DNA from 3 places in the Bradyrhizobium sp. CCBAU 53421 genome. Region 2 is predicted to be linked to each of the others. Evidence: predicted binding sites of a transcription regulator. Region 2 holds the regulator's gene; each other region holds the start of a gene.
The links. The regulator LexA, encoded in region 2, represses DNA repair genes until DNA is damaged. The targets are predictions, from matches to a motif close to TGTTCNNNNTGTGTTCNG.
Positions count from the first base shown of each region.

Region 1: a site for LexA is predicted at 2,542-2,559, ahead of XH92_RS00920 (YifB family Mg chelatase-like AAA ATPase). Genes of this name have one in related genera too.
Region 3: a site for LexA is predicted at 4,728-4,745, ahead of XH92_RS40640 (ATP-dependent Clp protease adaptor ClpS). Genes of this name have one in related genera too.

Region 1 is NZ_CP030047.1:195,790-201,855, forward strand. It holds gene XH92_RS00905 (YraN family protein) at 1-365, shown strand, start outside; gene gshB (glutathione synthase) at 396-1,343, shown strand; gene XH92_RS00915 (MBL fold metallo-hydrolase) at 1,533-2,504, shown strand; gene XH92_RS00920 (YifB family Mg chelatase-like AAA ATPase) at 2,610-4,160, shown strand; gene XH92_RS00925 (hypothetical protein) at 4,281-4,799, shown strand; gene XH92_RS00930 (PAS domain-containing hybrid sensor histidine kinase/response regulator) at 4,903-6,066, shown strand, end outside.
Region 2 is NZ_CP030047.1:4,862,929-4,868,994, reverse strand. It holds gene glp (gephyrin-like molybdotransferase Glp) at 1-630, shown strand, start outside; gene lexA (transcriptional repressor LexA) at 874-1,578, shown strand; gene XH92_RS23270 (hypothetical protein) at 1,835-2,263, shown strand; gene XH92_RS23265 (hypothetical protein) at 2,441-2,668, shown strand; gene XH92_RS23260 (ComEC/Rec2 family competence protein) at 2,665-4,950, opposite strand; gene XH92_RS23255 (MFS transporter) at 5,382-6,066, shown strand, end outside.
Region 3 is NZ_CP030047.1:8,784,248-8,790,313, forward strand. It holds gene XH92_RS40625 (flavin reductase family protein) at 1-533, opposite strand, end outside; gene XH92_RS40630 (LLM class flavin-dependent oxidoreductase) at 613-1,713, opposite strand; gene XH92_RS40635 (mechanosensitive ion channel family protein) at 2,104-4,446, opposite strand; gene XH92_RS40640 (ATP-dependent Clp protease adaptor ClpS) at 4,775-6,066, shown strand, end outside.

The DNA of each region.
Region 1 (6,066 bases), 4.6 Mb from region 2:
CCTCGCCCGAACGCGTCGCCGCGTTCCGCACCGGCCTGTCGGCCGAAAGCCGCGCCGCGGCGCTCCTGATCGCCAAGGGCTATCGCATCCTGGCGAAACGCTTCCGCACCCCCTATGGCGAGATCGATTTGGTGGCGCGCCGGCGCAATCTGCTCGCCTTCGTCGAGGTCAAGGCCCGGGCCAGCCTCGACGACGCCGCCTATGCGGTGACGCCGCGCCAGCAGCAGCGCATCGTCAATGCCGCCCAGGCCTGGCTGATGACGCATCCCGAACATGCCGAATTTGATCTCAGATTCGACGCCGTGCTGATTGCGCCGAAGAGCCTGCCGCGCCATCTGTTAGCGGCATTCGACGCAAGCCCTTAAAGTTACCCTCAGACCTCGCGGGACACGCTTATGAAATTGAAGATCGCCGTCCAGATGGATCCCATCGCGCGCATCAACATCCGCGGCGATTCGACCTTTGCGCTGCTGCTCGAAGCACAGAAGCGCGGCCACGGTATTTCCTATTACACGCCCGACAAGCTGTCGCTGCGCGGCGAGGAGCTGGTGGCGCCGGTGCAGCCGCTCACCGTGCGCGACGAGGTCGGCGCTCACTTCACGCTGAGCGAGCCGAAGCGGGAGGCCCTCAACGGCTTCGACGTCGTATTGCTGCGGCAGGACCCGCCGTTCGACCTCGCCTACATCACCTCGACGCATTTGCTCGAGCGCATCCATCCGAAGACGCTGGTGGTGAACGATCCGGCCAGCGTGCGCAACGCGCCGGAAAAGCTGTTCGTGATGAACTTCCCGCAGCTGATGCCGCCGACCCTGATCTCGCGCGACCTCGACGAGATCAACGCCTTCCGCGACCAGCACGGCGCCGTCGTCATGAAACCGTTGCACGGCCATGGCGGCGCCGCGGTCTTCCGCGTGATGCCGCAGGACATGAACTTCGGCTCGCTGTTCGACATGTTCTCGGTCACCTTCAAGGAGCCCTGGGTGATCCAGCGCTTCCTCCCCGAGGTGAAGCATGGCGACAAGCGCATCATCCTGGTTGACGGCGAATTCGCCGGCGCCGTCAACCGCGTGCCGGCGGCGGACGATCTGCGCTCCAACATGGTGCGCGGCGGTGCGGCCAAGGCGACCGAGCTGTCGGATCGCGAGCGCGAAATCTGCGCCACCGTCGGGCCCGCGCTACGCGAACTTGGTCTGATGTTCGTCGGCCTCGACGTGATCGACGGCAACCTGACCGAGATCAACGTCACATCCCCGACCGGCATCCGCGCAATTGCGCGGCTCAACGGCCCCGACGTCGCGGCCAAGATCTGGGATGCCATCGAGAAGAAGCGCGCCGCGAAATAATACTCCTCCCTTGTGCATTGCACATGCTGGCTGAAATTCAGCCAGCGTACGGGCGCGTGTGCGTTCGCCTTATTCTACTTGCCAGCTTGCGCCGGCGAGGGCAGCATTCTCTTGCCTGCGTCAGGTCAAGCGGCGGGCCAACGCGGGCGACAACGCGAAAACATCATAAAAATTGTGGAGGAAGACGTTATGACGCTCAATGTCTCACGACGATCCTTGCTCGCGCTCGGTGCCGGTCTCGGCGCCAGCACACTACTCGGCACCACTGCGCAGGCGCGCGCGCCGAAGCTCGGCACGCAGACACCCTATTGGCACCGCTTCGTGCTCGGCGACGCCGAAGTGACCGTGGTGTCCGACGGTCCGCTTCCGCTCGGCGATCCCTCCGGCACCTTCACCGGCGTGCCGAAGGAAGAAGTGAAGAAGATGCTCTCCGACAATTTCCTCTCGCCCGACAATGTCGTGCTCGAGCAGAACTCGCCGATCGTCAACACCGGCGACAAGCTGATCCTGTTCGACACCGGCATGGGCACCTCGAAGGCGTTCGGTCCGACCACCGGGCGGCAGCAGAAGAGCATGCAGGAAGCCGGCATCAAGCCGGAGGACATCGACGCCGTCGTGCTGTCGCACGCGCATATCGATCATATCGGCGGCATCGTCGGCGCCGACGACAAGCCGCTGTTCCCGAATGCGCAGTACTACATCGCGCAGAGCGATCTCGATTTCTGGACCGACGAAGGCAAGATGGGCAGTCCGTTGAAGGACTTTGTCGTGCACGCCCGCAAGAACCTGCTGCCGGTGCGCGACCGCATCGTGTTCTTCAAGGACGGCCAGGAATTCCTGCCCGGCGTGCAGGCGATCGCGGCGCCCGGCCACACCGTGGGCCACACCATCTTCATGGTGAGCTCGGGCGGCAAGTCCTTTGCCTTCCTCGGCGACCTCTCGCATCACGCGGTGCTGCTCTTGGAGCGGCCGCGGATGGAATTCTCCTACGACACCGATCCGAAGCAGGCGGCGAACTCGCGGGTCAAGCTCTTGGAGATGCTGGCCGCGAACAAGACGCCCGTGATGTCCTATCACTTCGCCTGGCCGGGCTACGGCCACGTCGCCAAGGCCGGCGAGGGCTTCCACTACTATCCCGAGCCGATGCAGATGACGCTGTGACGGCGGCGCATCCGGGGCGGCCCCCCTTCGCCTCGGATGTTCCCTTAATGTTCTTGCACTGCGCAGCCCGCTCCGCTACCTTGGGTGGCGGAAGATAGGGGCAGCATGGTCCAGCGGGTTTCTACCGTCGCATTCGAGGGGATCGAGGCCCGTGCGGTCGACGTGCAGGTCCAGGTCGCGCCGGGACTGCCGGCGTTCGCGATCGTCGGGCTGCCCGACAAGGCGGTGTCGGAGGCGCGGGAGCGGGTGCGCTCGGCGCTGATCGCCTCTGGGCTGGCGCTTCCCGCCCGCCGCATCACCGTCAACCTCGCACCGGCCGACCTGCCCAAGGAGGGCAGCCATTACGATTTGCCGATTGCGCTCGGCCTGATGGCCGCGATCGGCGCGATCCCGCCGGATGCGCTGAGCGGCTTCACCGTGCTCGGCGAACTCGGGCTCGACGGCTCGATTGCGCCGGTGGCGGGCGTGCTGCCGGCGGCGATCGGCGCCAATTCGCGCGACGAGGGATTGATCTGCCCGGCTGCCTGCGGCTCGGAGGCCGCCTGGGCCAGCCCGGACATCCAGATCATCGCGGCGCACTCGCTGATCCAGATCGCCAACCACTTCAAGGGCACGCAGGTGCTGTCGCGGCCGCAGCCGAAGGTGCGAGACCAGAACGAGGCGCGCGAGGAAGCGCTGCTCGATCTGCGCGACATCAAGGGCCAGGAAAGCGCCAAACGCGCGCTCGAGATCGCGGCTGCCGGCGGACATCATTTGCTCATGATGGGCTCGCCGGGCGCCGGCAAATCGATGCTGGCGGCGCGGCTGCCTTCGATCCTGCCGCCGCTGTCGCCGTCCGAACTGCTCGAAGTCTCGATGATCGCCTCCGTCGCCGGCGAGATCCGCGATGGCGCGCTGACCGCGCGGCGCCCGTTCCGCAGCCCGCATCATTCCGCCAGCATGGCCGCGCTGACCGGCGGCGGCATGCGCGCCAAGCCGGGCGAGATCTCGCTCGCGCATCAGGGCGTGCTGTTCCTCGACGAATTGCCGGAGTTCGATCCGCGCGTGCTGGATTCGCTGCGCCAGCCGCTGGAGAACGGCGAGGTATCGGTGAGCCGGGCCAATCACCGCGTCACCTATCCGGCGCGCTTCATGCTGGTCGCGGCGATGAACCCGTGCCGCTGCGGCCACGCCTATGAGCCCGGCTATTCCTGCAAGCGCGGCCAGCTCGACCGCTGCACTGCCGACTACCAGATGCGGATCTCCGGCCCGCTGATGGATCGCATCGACCTGCGGATCGAGGTGCCGGCCGTGACCGCGGCGGATCTGATCCTGCCGCCGCCGGCGGAGGGTTCGGCCGAGGTCGCCGCCCGCGTCGCGGCCGCGCGCGACATCCAGCTCGCGCGCTACGCGGCGGCCGGCATGCCGCATGTCCGCACCAATGCGGAAGCACCGAGCGCGCTGCTCGAGACCATCGCGCAGCCCGACGCGCATGGCCAGAAGCTGCTGCGCGAGGCCGCCGACAACATGCGCCTCACCGCGCGCGGCTATCATCGCGTGCTGCGGGTGGCGCGCACGCTCGCCGATCTCGACGGCGCCGAGACCATCGGCCGGCTGCATCTCGCCGAAGCGCTGTCCTATCGTGCATTGGCGGATGATCTGCGCCGCGCGGCGTGATCTCCCCCGTTTTCCACCCCGCGGCCCACCGCGTCAACGTGACGGTAGCCACTCTCATTTACGCTCCGCAAACCATAAGCACCGCGATCTGCGGCAAGCTTGGGTCGAGCGAGTTGTGTCATGTTGCGTATGAAGGTTCTGGCCTCGGTGGTCCCGCTTGCCGTGGCCGCGGTATTTGCCCGCGCTGAGTTGCTGCCGGGTCCTCGGCCCTGCATCGACGTGGGCGGCGCTACGATGCAGATCGCATCGGTCCCCTGGCAGGCCCAGTTTCACGTCAGCTTCACCGACGACCCCGGCCTTGCCACCGTCCGGGTCCGGATTGCCGACAGCGCCGAAGCCGCCGACTTCACCGTGATCGACGACATCGACGATGCCGAAGCCGGCGCCTGCGAAAGCAATTCGGTGCCGCAGCTGATCGGGATTTCCGGCCAGCCGACCGCAGCCGGCCCCGTCATCTATCTTTCCCGTGACGGTCCGTTCGACTACCGCGTCTACGTGCAGTCGAGGACGTTCTCGGTGCGCGATGCGGCGGCCCTGATCGTCAGCGCCCGCGGCGGACACCGCCGCCTCGAAGCGGCATCGCTCGCGCCTCCCGCGCATGTCCGCGGCCAGGCCATGGCGGAATTAACTACCCGCTAACCCTGTTCCGAGGGCGGCGCGAAACGGCCACCAACCTCAAGCACTTTGCAAGGTGCAAGACGCATGGTGATCACCAGATCGGGCTAGCTCAGGACCACCATTGATGGGGCGTTTCTTCCGGATCAAGTTACGCCTTCGCCGCTTCCTGCGACGCCATTCCTGGGTCGCGACGATCATCCGTTCCTTCACGATCTTCTCCGTCGCATTCGGCAGCGCCTTCGGGTTCATCTCCGGCGCCCTCTCGCCGCACAGCGGCTACGACCCCAATGCATTCGCGATCGGCGTCAGCTTCCTGTTCGCGCTCGCCTGCCTCTGGATCGTGACGCTCGGCATCCGGCTGCGGCTGATGCGCAGGCGGCTGCGCACCATCGCCATGCACAATGAGGCGATGGCCGACCGCAACTGGGAACTGCAGGAGGCCGAACAGCGCGCCTCCACCCTGTTCGAGGCACAGGACGATCTGATCGTGCTGCGCGACCTCGACGGCCGCATCACCTACGCCAACGACGCCTATTGCGCCCTGGCACAGATCCCGCGCGGCGAATTGATCGGCAGCACCGCCACGCTCAAGCTGCTCGAGCAGGGCGCGACCGCGCTCGAATCCAACGGCACACGGGCCTACGACCAGAAGATCGAGGGCCCGCTCGGGCCGCGCTGGATCGCCTGGCGCGAGGGCCTCGTGCGCAATGATGCCGGCGCGCCGGCGGAGATGCAGAGCGTCGGCCGCGACGTCACCGACCGCACCGAGAGCGAGCACGCGCTGGCCGACGCCCGCGATCAGGCGGATGCCGCCAATCGCGCCAAGTCGCGCTTCCTGGCGATGGCGAGCCACGAGATCCGCACCCCGCTGAACGGCATCATCGGCATGAGCGGGCTGCTGATGGACACCCAGCTGACGCCGGAGCAGATGACCTACGCCAAGGCGGTCAAGACCTCGGGCGACGCGCTGCTGGCGCTGATCGAGGAGCTGCTCGACTATTCCAAGATCGAAGCCGGCAAGATCGATCTCGAACACCGCGCCTTTGCGCTGTCCGGCCTGATCGAGGACATCACCGAGCTGCTGGCGCCGCGCGCGCAGGCCAAGGGCATCGAGATCGCCGCCTATGTCGACGAGCGGCTGCCGATGCAGGTGACCGGCGACGCCGCGCGGCTGCGCCAGGTGCTGCTCAATCTCGCCGGCAATGCCATCAAGTTCACCGCGACCGGCGGCGTGGCGCTGATCGTCGAGCCCGGCATCTGGCCGAACGAGATCAGCTTCCTGGTGCGC
Region 2 (6,066 bases):
GGCCAGATCGTCTATTCCAACGGCTACGCGCTGCGGGCGCTGGCCCGCGCCGAGGGCGCCGAGACCGTCGATCTCGGGATTGCCGCCGACACGGTGGACGCCACCACCGCAGGCATCCGCCGGGCGCGGGAAACCGGCGCCGACATCCTGATCACGACCGGCGGCGCCTCGGTCGGCGACCACGACCTGGTCAAGCAGTCGCTGGAGGCCGAAGGCGTCGATATGGCGTTCTGGCGGATCGCGATGCGGCCCGGCAAGCCGATGATGCATGGCCGGTTAGGGGCGCTGCGGGTGATCGGCCTGCCCGGCAATCCGGTGTCGTCCTATGTCTGCGCCTTCCTGTTTCTGGTGCCGTTGATTCGGGCGCTGAGCGGCCGAAAAATGATTCATCATCGCCGCGCGAGCGCCCTGCTCGGCCGCGACCTCGCTGCCAACGACCAGCGCGAGGACTATCTGCGCGCGCGTCTCGAGACGCGCGAGGACGGCACGCTGATCGCAACGCCTGTGATGCAGCAGGACTCGTCGCTGCTCGGGAATCTCGCTGCGGCACGGGCACTTCTCGTGCGTCCGCCGTTTGCGCCGGCCGCTGTTCAAGGCAGCGAATGCGAGATCCTGACGCTGCCCGAATGAGACTTTCGCGGCTCGCCGATTGCGCGTTGCAGAACGCGTTCACCTGAAATTAAGTGGTTGCGGAACACATATCGAACATATAGTGTCCGTTCATGATTTGTTTCGAGTACTGGTGTCTACAAACGGGAGACCACCAGGGAGCGCTTGCAACGAGCACCGCGCTCCTGAGGTCAGCCCCGCCTGCGGGTCCCACCTGAAGAGTCTCGGAATCGAACGACGCTATCAACCGGGGGAATACTCGAGATGCTCACGCGCAAACAGTACGAACTTCTGCGTTTCATCAACGAACGTCTGAAAGAGGCCGGCGTGCCGCCCTCCTTCGACGAGATGAAGGATGCGCTCGACCTGCGCTCGAAGTCCGGTATCCACCGCCTGATCACTGCGCTGGAAGAGCGCGGCTTCATCCGCCGCCTGCCCAACCGCGCCCGCGCTATCGAAGTCATCAAGCTGCCCGAGCTGTCGGCCGGCGGCAGCAACGGCCGCCGCGGCTTCACGCCGAGCGTCATCGAAGGCACCCTCGGCAAGCGCACCAGCACGCCGCCGATTGCCGAGGACGACGGCAACCGTCCGGTCGCGGTCCCCGTGATGGGCCGGATCGCCGCCGGTACGCCGATCGAGGCGCTGCAGACCCGCAGCCACACCATCAGCGTACCACCCGACATGCTCGGCGCCGGCGAGCATTATGCGCTGGAAGTGCGCGGCGACTCGATGGTCGATGCCGGCATCCTCGACGGCGACATGGCGCTGATCCAGCGCAACGACGTCGCCAACACCGGCGACATCGTGGTGGCGCTGATCGACGAGGAGGAAGCCACCCTGAAGCGCTTTCGCCGCCGCGGTGCATCGATCGCGCTGGAGCCGGCCAACACCGCCTATGAGGTGCGCATCCTGCCGCCGAACCGGGTCCGCATCCAGGGCAAGCTGATCGGCCTCTATCGCAAATACTGATTTCAAATACTTGCGGCGGCGAGGAACGAGCAACACATCGGAATCGTTCCTTGATAGATGGCGTAACGTGCCGCCTGCCCGATGCGCTCCGATACCTCCCACGCAGCGTCGCGTGTTTGTGATCGGGGCGTTCGTCGAGCAGTCGTACAATCGCCCAGAAACGAGGAGACACTCGTTCGTTATCGTCCACTCTGGTAGAGGCCCTATGCCTCAAGGAGAGGCACGGGTCGCTACCCTCGAACAGAGGAGCCATCCGATGTGTGACTATAGTCTGCACGCCGTGGCGTCGCGCCCCGCCATTGTTGGAGAGACGCTGATCACCACGACTTTCCGCGGCACGTCGACCCGCGGCTTTGCTTCGGAGAATGATCCCACGGTCGCGGTCTGCATGCTGCCGGGCACCGAGCTCGCTTTCGCCGAGAACGTTCGCTACGACAGCCGCTGGATCTGGACCAAGACGATGAACTTCCGCGTCGGCGTGTTCAACGAAGTCGAGCCCGACGTTCCCGATCGCCATCACGACGCGGTCGAATTCCCCGACGGCAGCCATGTGCTGGTGACCCAATTGGTCGAGGGACAACGCGTCAGCGTGCTGCAACTGCCGGCACTGCATCCGCCGGTCGAGCAGAAGCCGAAGGTTGTGGAGCGGCGGCCCTCCGCATTTGCGTCGCTGTTTTTGGGTTGAGCGCATCGTCGCCGCGGAATGAGCGATCCGGCGGCGGGTGACCTTGAGCGATTTCGAGCGACCCCGGACGCCGGGTTCCGGGGCGCGGCAGGAGATTTGCGTCGGCGGCCGGCTTGGCGCATCATTGGGCACGGAGGACGTGCACTCACGGAAACCTGCTCAACGGAAACCTGCTCAGTGGTCGACAAGGTCACATGGCAAAAGGCTGGACGCGTCACGGAGCCGGGCCGCTACATGTTCCGGTTCGGCTGGCTGACCGTGACGGCTGATGACCTGAAGGTCTGGGAGCAATTCCCGGAGGCTTCCTTCACCCTCGTCAAGAAGCCCGATGCCGGCCCCGACTCCGACGAGTTCCATCTCGGCCTGTTCGAGCTGCCGACCGGACCCTCACCCGACAACGGCTAATCCTCGCCCTGCAGATCGGTCTCGGCCGGCGTCGCATCCACGGCGGGCCGTGGCGCGGCAGCCGGCGCGCGCAGCGTGGTCTCGCTCTCGCCATCACCGGGCACCGCCGGCGACCACGGCCGGTCGATCCCGCCGGGCTTGACCGCATCGACGGCGTAGCCGTCCCTGATACGCCGGAGCACCAGCGCGCCGTGGCGCCGCAACCGCTCGGCGTCGATCACCGAGGCCGCGCAATCCTTCGGCGCCGGCCGCGCCGTCACGATCAGCGCCGCGCGCTCGCAATCATCAGCCAGCGCCTCGGGCCGGCTCACCAGCGCGACGAAGGCGCCGCCGGGCCCCTGCGTCACGCAGCCGCCCGGATCGCAGGAAACACCCTCGGCGAGCGAGGCGTCCATAGCGGTCCTCGCATCGGCGTCCGCCGCCAGCCACTCCTTGATGAGGAAGGCGTCCTTGGCGCTGTGCATCAGATGCAGCCGGCCGTCGCCGCCCCGCACCGCGACATTGCGGCCGTCGGCGGAGACCAGCACGTCCGGCTGTGGCACCCGCACCGCCCAGACCGAAGCCGCCACCAGCAGCACCGCCCCCGACCAACGCAGCGGCGTGCGCAACAGCCCGAGCAGGATCAGGCCGGCGCTGGCCATGATCATCGGCCCGGCCCCAAACGCCGCCATCCGGCCGACCGCGCCGGGGAGCGCGGCGACCCATTGCGTCACCAGGATCATCCAGTCGATGCCAAACCCCATGATCGCCCAGAACACGCCGTCGAAGCCGAACGGCATCGCAAGCAGCCCGAGCAGGCCGGCCGGCATCACGACCGCCGAGACCACCGGCATCGCTGCGAGGTTGGCCAGCAGCCCGTAGGGCGTCACGCGATGGAAATGGAACGCGGCGTAGGGCGTGGTCGCGAGCCCAGCCACCAGCGAGGCCAGCATCAGCATGGTGAGCTCGCGCCCGCCCCACAGAGCGACCCGCGCGGTGGCGGAATGGTCGGGCGACGCCAGCAGGTTCGGCAGCCCGATCTGCACCAGTGCCACCAGCCCGAGCGTCGCGGCAAACGACATTTGGAAGCTCGGATGCACCAGCGATTCCGGCGCGATCGCGAGCACGATCAGCGCCGCCACCGCCAGCGTGCGGAAGGTGATCGCGCGGCGATCGACGATCACGGCGATCAGCACCACGGCCGTCATGAAGAACGATCGCTGGGTCGCAACCTCCGCCCCCGACAGCAGCAGATAGAACGCCGCCGCGACCAGCGCGGCCGCCGCCGCCCATTTCTTGATCGGGTGTCCGGCCGTCAGCGCCGGAAACAGCGCAAGCAGCGCGCGGATCGTGAAGAACACGACGCCGGCGACCACGGCCATGTGGTAGCCGGAGATCGACAGCACATGGCCGAGCCCCGAGATGAACATCGCGTCGTTGACCGGCGTCGTGATCGCATCGCGCCGCCCGGTGAGCAGCGCCGTCGCGATCGCGCGCTGATCGCCGTCCAGCGTGGTGCGGATGCGCGCGTCGATGGCGTCGCGCAGCCACTGCATGAAGGCGGCATAACGCAGCGCAAGGCCGCCGGTCGCAGGCGGCTCCTTTGTCCTGACCGCGCCCATCACGAAGCCGGAGGCGCCGATGCCCTGGAAATAGAGGTCGCGGCCGAAATCATAGGAGCCCGGACGCTGCGGCCCGAGCGGCGGCATCAGCCGCGCCTTCAATTCGACGAAGCTGCCGACATCGGGCGCGGTGCCCTTCTTCACTGAGAGCCTGACGCGCTCGAGTTTTGGTACCTCGCGCTGGCTTTCCATCGACACGACGCGCAGTACGAAGCGGTCGGTTTTCTCCCTGATGTCGCGCGTCTCGACAAAGCCGGTCAGCGCCACGGAAAATAGCGGCCGCGCCAGCACGCCATGGGCGATCCGCGCGGTCTTCCAGGTCGCCGTCGCAAAGCCCGCAGCGACCGCAGCCAGCATCACGATGGCGGGAAACACGCTGCGCCGCTGCAGCAGCAGCGCCAGCAGGCAGAGCGCGACGGCGACGCTGGCGGCGACCGACAGCACCGGCTCGTGCTCGGCCCCAAAATAGAACGCAATGCCCGTCCCGAACGCCACCGGCACCCAGGGCAACAGCCGCCCGGCGCCCGCCTCCGCACGCGCCCATTGCCGCAGCGTCTCGACGAGAGGCCGCCAGATGCTGGCGCGCGCCGGAACATAGCCGCCGGCTGGCATAGCCGCGCGCGGCGGCCACGTCCCCGCGTAGCCGCGTCTGCCGCCCGGCGTTGTGCCCTGCTCCGCCATTCCGCTCGCGATCCCTGCCGGGCTGCGAAGCTACCGGAAGTTGTGACCTCACTGCTAGCAGAACGGATGCAGAATACCGCCGGGCAAGGCCGGGATACCAGGACCGACCTTTGTCGCGGCTCCCCGCGCCAGGCCCAGATGTAGCCTGCGTCAAACCGATCAAGCCGAAAGTCTCATTAGGTACCGATCCCATTGGGACTAGACTAACCCGATGCCTCCACCCCCGGACAGACGGGACGAGGCAGTGACGGCTCGCGGCACCTGACAGCCGCTGGAGCTCTTCTCAGGTGGCCCACAACTCCCCCTGAGACCAGGCGTTGCGGACGAACTCGCAAATCTCGCCTGCAACGCCGCGCACCACGCGCACGCCGCGAGCGGATCGATCGCTGAAAAACGCGAGGCGTAGCGTTTGCATTTGAGAGGAGCCGCACATGGCAATTCAAGTACCGAGCGATTTTCGTCGCGTGATTGTCGCTGCGTCAGTGGGAAACATCATTGAGTGGTATGACTTCTATATCTTTGGCAGCCTGGCCGCAGTTCTGTCGGTCAAGTTCTTTGAACAGTCCCACCCCATCGCGGCCCTGCTGAGCACGATCGCGCTGTTCACTGCGGGATTCCTGATCCGTCCATTGGGGGCCTTCCTGTTCGGATGGATGGGCGATCGGGTCGGCCGCAAATATACGTTCCTCATTACGCTGAGCGGAATGGGCCTCGGAACCGGCGCGATCGGACTGATCCCAACTTATCAGTCGATCGGCGTGACGGCCGCATTCGTCCTGTTCGGCCTGCGGATGATCCAGGGTCTATGCCTGGGCGGCGAATATGGCGGCGCCATCACCTATGTCGCCGAGCATGTTCCGGACGACAGCCGGGGCTACTACACAGGCTGGCTACAAACCTCGCCGACGCTCGGGATCGTGGTGTCGCTGGCCGTGATCGTCCTGACCCGGACCTGGGCCGGCAATCAGGCCTTCGACGAATGGGCGTGGCGCGTTCCGTTCCTGGTCTCGTTCCTGTTGGTGGCCATCGCCATCTACATCCGGCTCCAGCTCCAGGAGACGCCGATTTTCCAGGAGATCAAGGCCCGCGGACAAATGACCAGGAATCCCTGGCGCG
Region 3 (6,066 bases), 3.9 Mb from region 2:
ACGCGCCGCGCGTCGACGTCGCCGAGCGTGATCGGATCATGAATGTTGCGTACGCTCTGGAAGCCGCTTCGCAGATAGATCAGCGGATCGACCGTGGTCGCGGCACGGACGTGCTGGACCTCGCCGATGAAGATCGAATGGGTCTTGGTCTCGAGCTCCTGCGCCAGCACGCAGTCGAACGCCGCGACCGCATCCTCCAGCACCGGGGCGCCGGTGGCGCCGGTGGTCCAGCGGCCGAACGCAAACCGGTCGTCGCCGTTGACGCCCTTCTGACCGGAGAAGGTCAGCGCCAGCAGCGCGTGGTCCTCGTTCAGGAAGTTGATGACGAAATGGCGCTCGGCGCGGATGCGCTCGTGCGCGCTGGCATTACGGTTAACGCAGACCAGGACCGAAGGCGGGTTGTCCGACAACGAGCAGGCCGAGGTCACGGTCAGGCCGGTGCGCTGTCCCGGCTCGCGGCCGACCGTCACCAGCGCCACCGCGCCGGCGCAATGCCGCATCGCCTGCTTGAAACTCTGTGCGTCGACCGTCATGCCGCAAAACCTCATAGAAAAGCTCCATCTAAGATATGCGACGGGGGGTGCGAGGCAAGCCCCGCACCCCGCGCAGCTGTCATGCGGCCTTCTCGAACTCGGCGCCGAGATGCTTCAGCCGCGGCATCACCTCGTTCTTGAGCAGGTCCAGCGAGTGCCGCCAGGCCTCCGGCTTGTGCTTGTAGTCGAAGCCGAACACGCAGAGCACGCCGAAGCCGCCGACCTCCCGGTAGATCTTCTCGATCTTCTCGGTGACCGTCGCCGGCGAGCCGACGATCCAATTCCGGCGTGCGCAATATTCGACGGTGACGTCGCTGTCGGGCACGTCAGGGGCGTGCTTCAGATAGTCCTTGAAGCCGAAATGGCCGAGCAGCGGCAGGAAGTACTCGCTCATCATCCGGCCCATCATGTCGCCGGTCGACAGCTTCCACGCCTCCTCATCGGTATCAGCCACGAACACCTCGCGCACCAGCCGCCAATCCCTGCGGCTCGGCTTGCGGCCGGTCTTGGCAGCTCCCGCTTCGACCGACTCCCAGTGACTGCCGACATAGGCCGGGTTGAGGTTGAGGCTCATCGGGATGAAGCCGCGCTCGCCGGCGAGCTTCAGCGTGTCCGAGTTCTTCGACAGGCCGGCAACGCCGATCGGTGGGTGCGGACCCTGCAGCGGCTTGATGTGTGGTTTGAGGAAGTCGAACATCGTGTCCGGCTTGCTCACCGTCCAGTACTTGCCCTTGTGCGTCCAGGGGCCGGGCTCCGACCACATCTTCAGGATGATCTCGAGCGCCTCGCGGGTCATGTCACGGTTCTGGCCCGACATGCCGTCGACATTGAACATCGCCCAGTCGCTCGGCAGGCCCGAGGCGGCGACGCCGAAGTTGAGCCGCCCGTTCGAAAGATGATCGAGCATCGCGACGCGGTTGGCGAGCTCGGCGGGATGATGATACGGCAGCAGGAAGCCGCCAGGGCCGATGCGCAGATTCTTGGTCTGCGATAGCGCCTGCGCCACCAGCAGGTCGGGCGACGGGTGCGGCTCCCAGGGTGCGGTGTGATGCTCGCCGATCCAGGCTTCCTGATAGCCGAGCTCGTCGAGCCAGCGCAGCGTCTGCAGGTCCCAGTCGTGGCCCTCCTTCAATCCGCACTCCGGCGGGTGCGAGGGCATGGTGAAGTAGCCAAGCTCCATGTGCGTTTCCTTCCTTCGCGTTTGGGTTCAGTCGTGCAATGCGTCTTGCGCGCATTCGCACGACGTTCAGCAAGCGCTGTGCCAGCGAGGAAATCGCAGGGAATGGGCGGGATCGGCGGGATTTCGGCAGGCTGCGGCCGATCGCCAGGCTCAAGAGAGCTGACAGCGTCTCACCGTCGCGAGACGGGTCGCAACCGTGAGACGCGCCGATCGCGTTCAGTTCGTCTACTCCCTCTCCCCGTTCTTACGGGGAGAGGGTTGGGGTGAGGGGCTTTCTCCGCACAAAAGGGCGGCAGTTGAGCTCGCGGAGCCTCCCCCTCACCCGGATCGCATCTCCGATGCGATCCGACCTCTCCCCGCAGGCGGGGCGAGGTGAAGCGGAGCGGCAGATCAGCCCGCAGCGCGGCGCGGCAGCGTGTTGGCGTCGGGCTCGGAGGGCGAGGGAAGCTGCATCAGGATGGTCTGGCCCATCGAGGCGATCTCGATGCCCTCCTCCTGGAAGCGCCGCTTCATGCGGCGGTTGAACTCGCGCTGCACCGACCAGCGGCCGCTATCAGTACAGCGGATCTGGCCGACGATGGTCACGACCGAGCCGTCGACCTTGTCGACGCCCCACAATTCGAGGTCGCCGCGGATGAATGCGCGATACGCCGTCTCCTGACGCATTTGGGCGACGATGTCCTTCAGCACCTCGCCGGCACGATCCGTATCCTCCTTGTAGGACACGTTGACGCTGACCGCGGCATTGCCGGCGCCGCGGCTGGAGTTGGTGATCGTCGTCACCGCGCTGAACGGCACCACATGCACCGAGCCGTCGCCGGCGCGCAGCCGCATGGTGCGGATCGAGACGTTCTCGACCACTCCGGAGAGGCCCGACACCGTGACGGTGTCGCCGACCTGCACGGTGTTCTCGATCAGGAGGAACAACCCGGTGATGAGATCCTGCACCAGTTTCTGCGAACCGAAGCCGATCGCGATGCCGACGATGCCGGCACCGGCGAGCAGCGGCGCGACATTGACGCCGATCTCGCTGAGCGCGGTGAGCCCGACCACCGCGACGATCATGCAGAACAGCGCGGTGCGCAGCATCGGCTGGAAGGTGCGCAGGCGCGCGGCGCGGGCGTAATGCCCTTCGCGCGACAGCGTGTCGATCTGCCGGTCCATCAACGCGTTGGCGACTTCCCAGATCACGGCGGCGGCGAGCGCGGCAATGCCGATCGTCACCAACGCCGAGATCAGGCGGGAGCCGATCTGGCCGCCATAGAACCAGACGATGGCATCGACGCCCCAGACCTCGAGCAGCGCGACGAAGCCAACCAGCGCGATCACCGCCGTGACCACCCTGCGCAGCAGCGGCAGATAGCGGTTGGCGCGGGTCTCCAGTCCCGGGAAGCGCTGCATCAGGTCCGGGCTGATGCGGAAGCCGCGATCGATCAGGCTCAGCACCACCATGGTGACGAGCCGGGTGACCAGCAGCACCGCGACGGTGCCGACGAAATATTGCAGCAGCAGCGAATAGCCGTTGCGGATGTTGAGCGCCCATACCGCCCACAGCGCGAGGTCGAGCGCGATCGCCAGCACGTGCCAGAGCGAAGCGAGACGGTTGCGCGTCCGCGCCGCGAGGCCGGTGCGATCGGCCGGCGCGCGGATGACGTCGGCGACCTGCCGGCGGCACTGCAGAATGATGACGACGATGAAGAGGTGCACCACCAGCATCACCAGCCGGATCAGCGCGGCGTAGCCTGCGCGATGCAGCCCGAGCAGCAGCGCGACATTGGCAAAGGCGATGCCGGAGACGCCGACGGCGACGATGCGCCGCGCCCAGATCTCGACATAGGCCGCGGTCTCGGCACGGACGCGGAACAGGCCGAACGGGCCGGCCAACGCGCGCACCACGCAGATCAGCGCGCGCGAGAACGCATAGGCGTTGACGACCGCGAGGATCACCAACCGCGTGGTCGACTGATCACCGATCTCGGTGCCGAGCAGCGCGGTGGCGACGCCGCCGAACACGACCACCGGCAGCAATTCGAGCAGCAGGCGGCCGAGCACGAACGGCACCCGGACCAGCGACTGCCAGGCCCGCGCCAGGCTGATCCGGCGGCGATGCAGATCGCCCTCCGGCGTGACGTCGGTAACCGATGACGGCGGATCGGCGCTGGCGAGCACCGGCACCGGAACACGCGCGGTCTGCGGCAGCCGCGCCTCCAGGAACGCGACGGGCCGCTTGATCAGGCGGAACACCACCCATTCGGCGGCCAGCGCGCAACCGAACACCAGTGCCAGCTTCCAGGCGATGTCGATCAAGAGGCCATAGGCGGCCGGATCATTGGCAGTGCGCACAAACCAGTAATAGAACGCCGAAAAATTCGTCAGCGTGCGCGCGACGTCGGCGATCTCGTGCGACATCTCGCCGACCTGCTCCGAGACCATCAGCAGGAGCTGCGCGCCGAGGCTGTCCGCATTGAGCGGAATCGGCGAATGCTGCTCGGGTGCCGGCTCCGCGGCAGCCGGCTGCGGCGAGGCATTGGCGATGGCGCGCAACGTGTTGATGATCTCGCCGCGCTTCTTGTCGTCCTGCAGCGTGTCGAGCGCGCGCTTGGCCTGCTCGGGCGTCAGTGTATCGCCGGCCACGGGTTGCGGCGGCGCCGGCTTCGCGGCCGCCTGCGCCAGCGCGGGAGAGACGAACAAGATGAGGATGAGCAGAAGCGCAAAGCGAAGTGTGTGCGACACGAGGGCCTCTTATTAAAATAATTGCGCGACCGCAGCTCCCCCTTAAGGACTCTGCTCTCGCGCTCGCGCCATGTCGGATCGCCCCTTTTCGCCTTGATGATGTGTCGGAAGTTTGCCGCTGCGACGACCATCTCTTGGCATTTGCCGCAACACAAACGTCACAAGTGTTGAGCGGCGTTTACGCATGCAGGCGTGTTCCCGGCTCAGCCGGCCGATCGGCGCATCACACGTCAGAGATGAGGCGGCAGAATCTTTCGCTTGACGCGCAAGGGCCGCCGTGATGTTCTTATTTTGTTCTTTTTGTTTCCGATTGCGTTTCGAGGTGACCATGCACGACGTCTTTGCCGAGAACGGTCCGATCAGGCTCTTCATTCACGACGACAGCGAGACACCGATAGAATTCATGCGCGACCTGCTGCGCACGGTATTCGGCAAATCCCGGAAAGAGGCGGTTGCCGCTGCCGCACGAATCGAGACCCAGAACGGAATCGCATGCGGTCCCTATCCAGCACCTGTGGCCCAAGCCCTGCTGGAGTCCGCACAGCAACTGATCCGCAGCAATGGCCATCCGTTAACGATCACGACGGAGGCTGCCGACGCGGCGCGGCCATGCAACCTCTGTGGCTCACTGGAACCCGTGACGGATGTCTTTCTCTTCCGCAAGACGATCTGCCTGTGCAGCAACTGCTTGCTCGCTGCCAGGGCCAGCTCGGAAAAACTGCCGGGCGAAGAATTCAGATATGCCTTTATAGCACTCGATTGGCATTTTGCCGGAGTGCCGCGCAACCAGATCATGACCCGGTCGCGGCAGTTTCCTGGTCACATGCGTGCCGATGTTCAGATCGCGATTGACAGGCTGTTCGACGCGCCGATCCATTTCTTCGGCCTTCATGAGGAACACCGCTACGAGACCTTGGCCTTCGCCGCACTGATGGAGAACAGCCGCAACGCGCCGGCGATCGCCCCGCCGCAGTATCACGACGTCGACGTCGGGGAGTCCGAGCCGGTGAAATGCCTCACCAACGGGCTGTGGCTATGCCAGACCGAAGAGCTGCGCTACGCGGTGCTGCTCAGCTATCATCGCGATTATCGAAGCGAGCCGGGCTTGCGGCTCGAGCTCGCGGTGCCCGCAGGCGCCGCGGGAAACACCCTGGTGCAGCGGACCTTCGCCGAGCTGGAAGCTGCCGTGCATGCGGCACGGTCCTATCGCGGCAAGATCCTGTCGCTGGAAGATGCCCCGGACTATCGCGGCCGCGCCCGCGGCGTGACCGTGCATCGGCTGCCGACGGTTGCGCGCGATGACGTGATCCTGCCGGAACGGACGCTGCGGCTGCTCGACCGCAACGTGCTTGGCTTTGTCGAAAGCCGCGATCTGCTGCGCAAGCTCGGCCAGTCGACCCGCAAGGGCATCCTGCTGTACGGACCGCCCGGCACCGGCAAGACCCACACCATTCGCTATCTCGCCACCAACCTGCCGGATCACACCACACTGATCATCACCGCCGAACAGGTCGGGCTGCTCGGCGCCTATATGAATCTGGCGAGGCTGCTGCAGCCGACCATGGTCGTGATCGAAGATGTCGATCTGATCGCGCGCGACCGTGAAGACATGGGCGGACC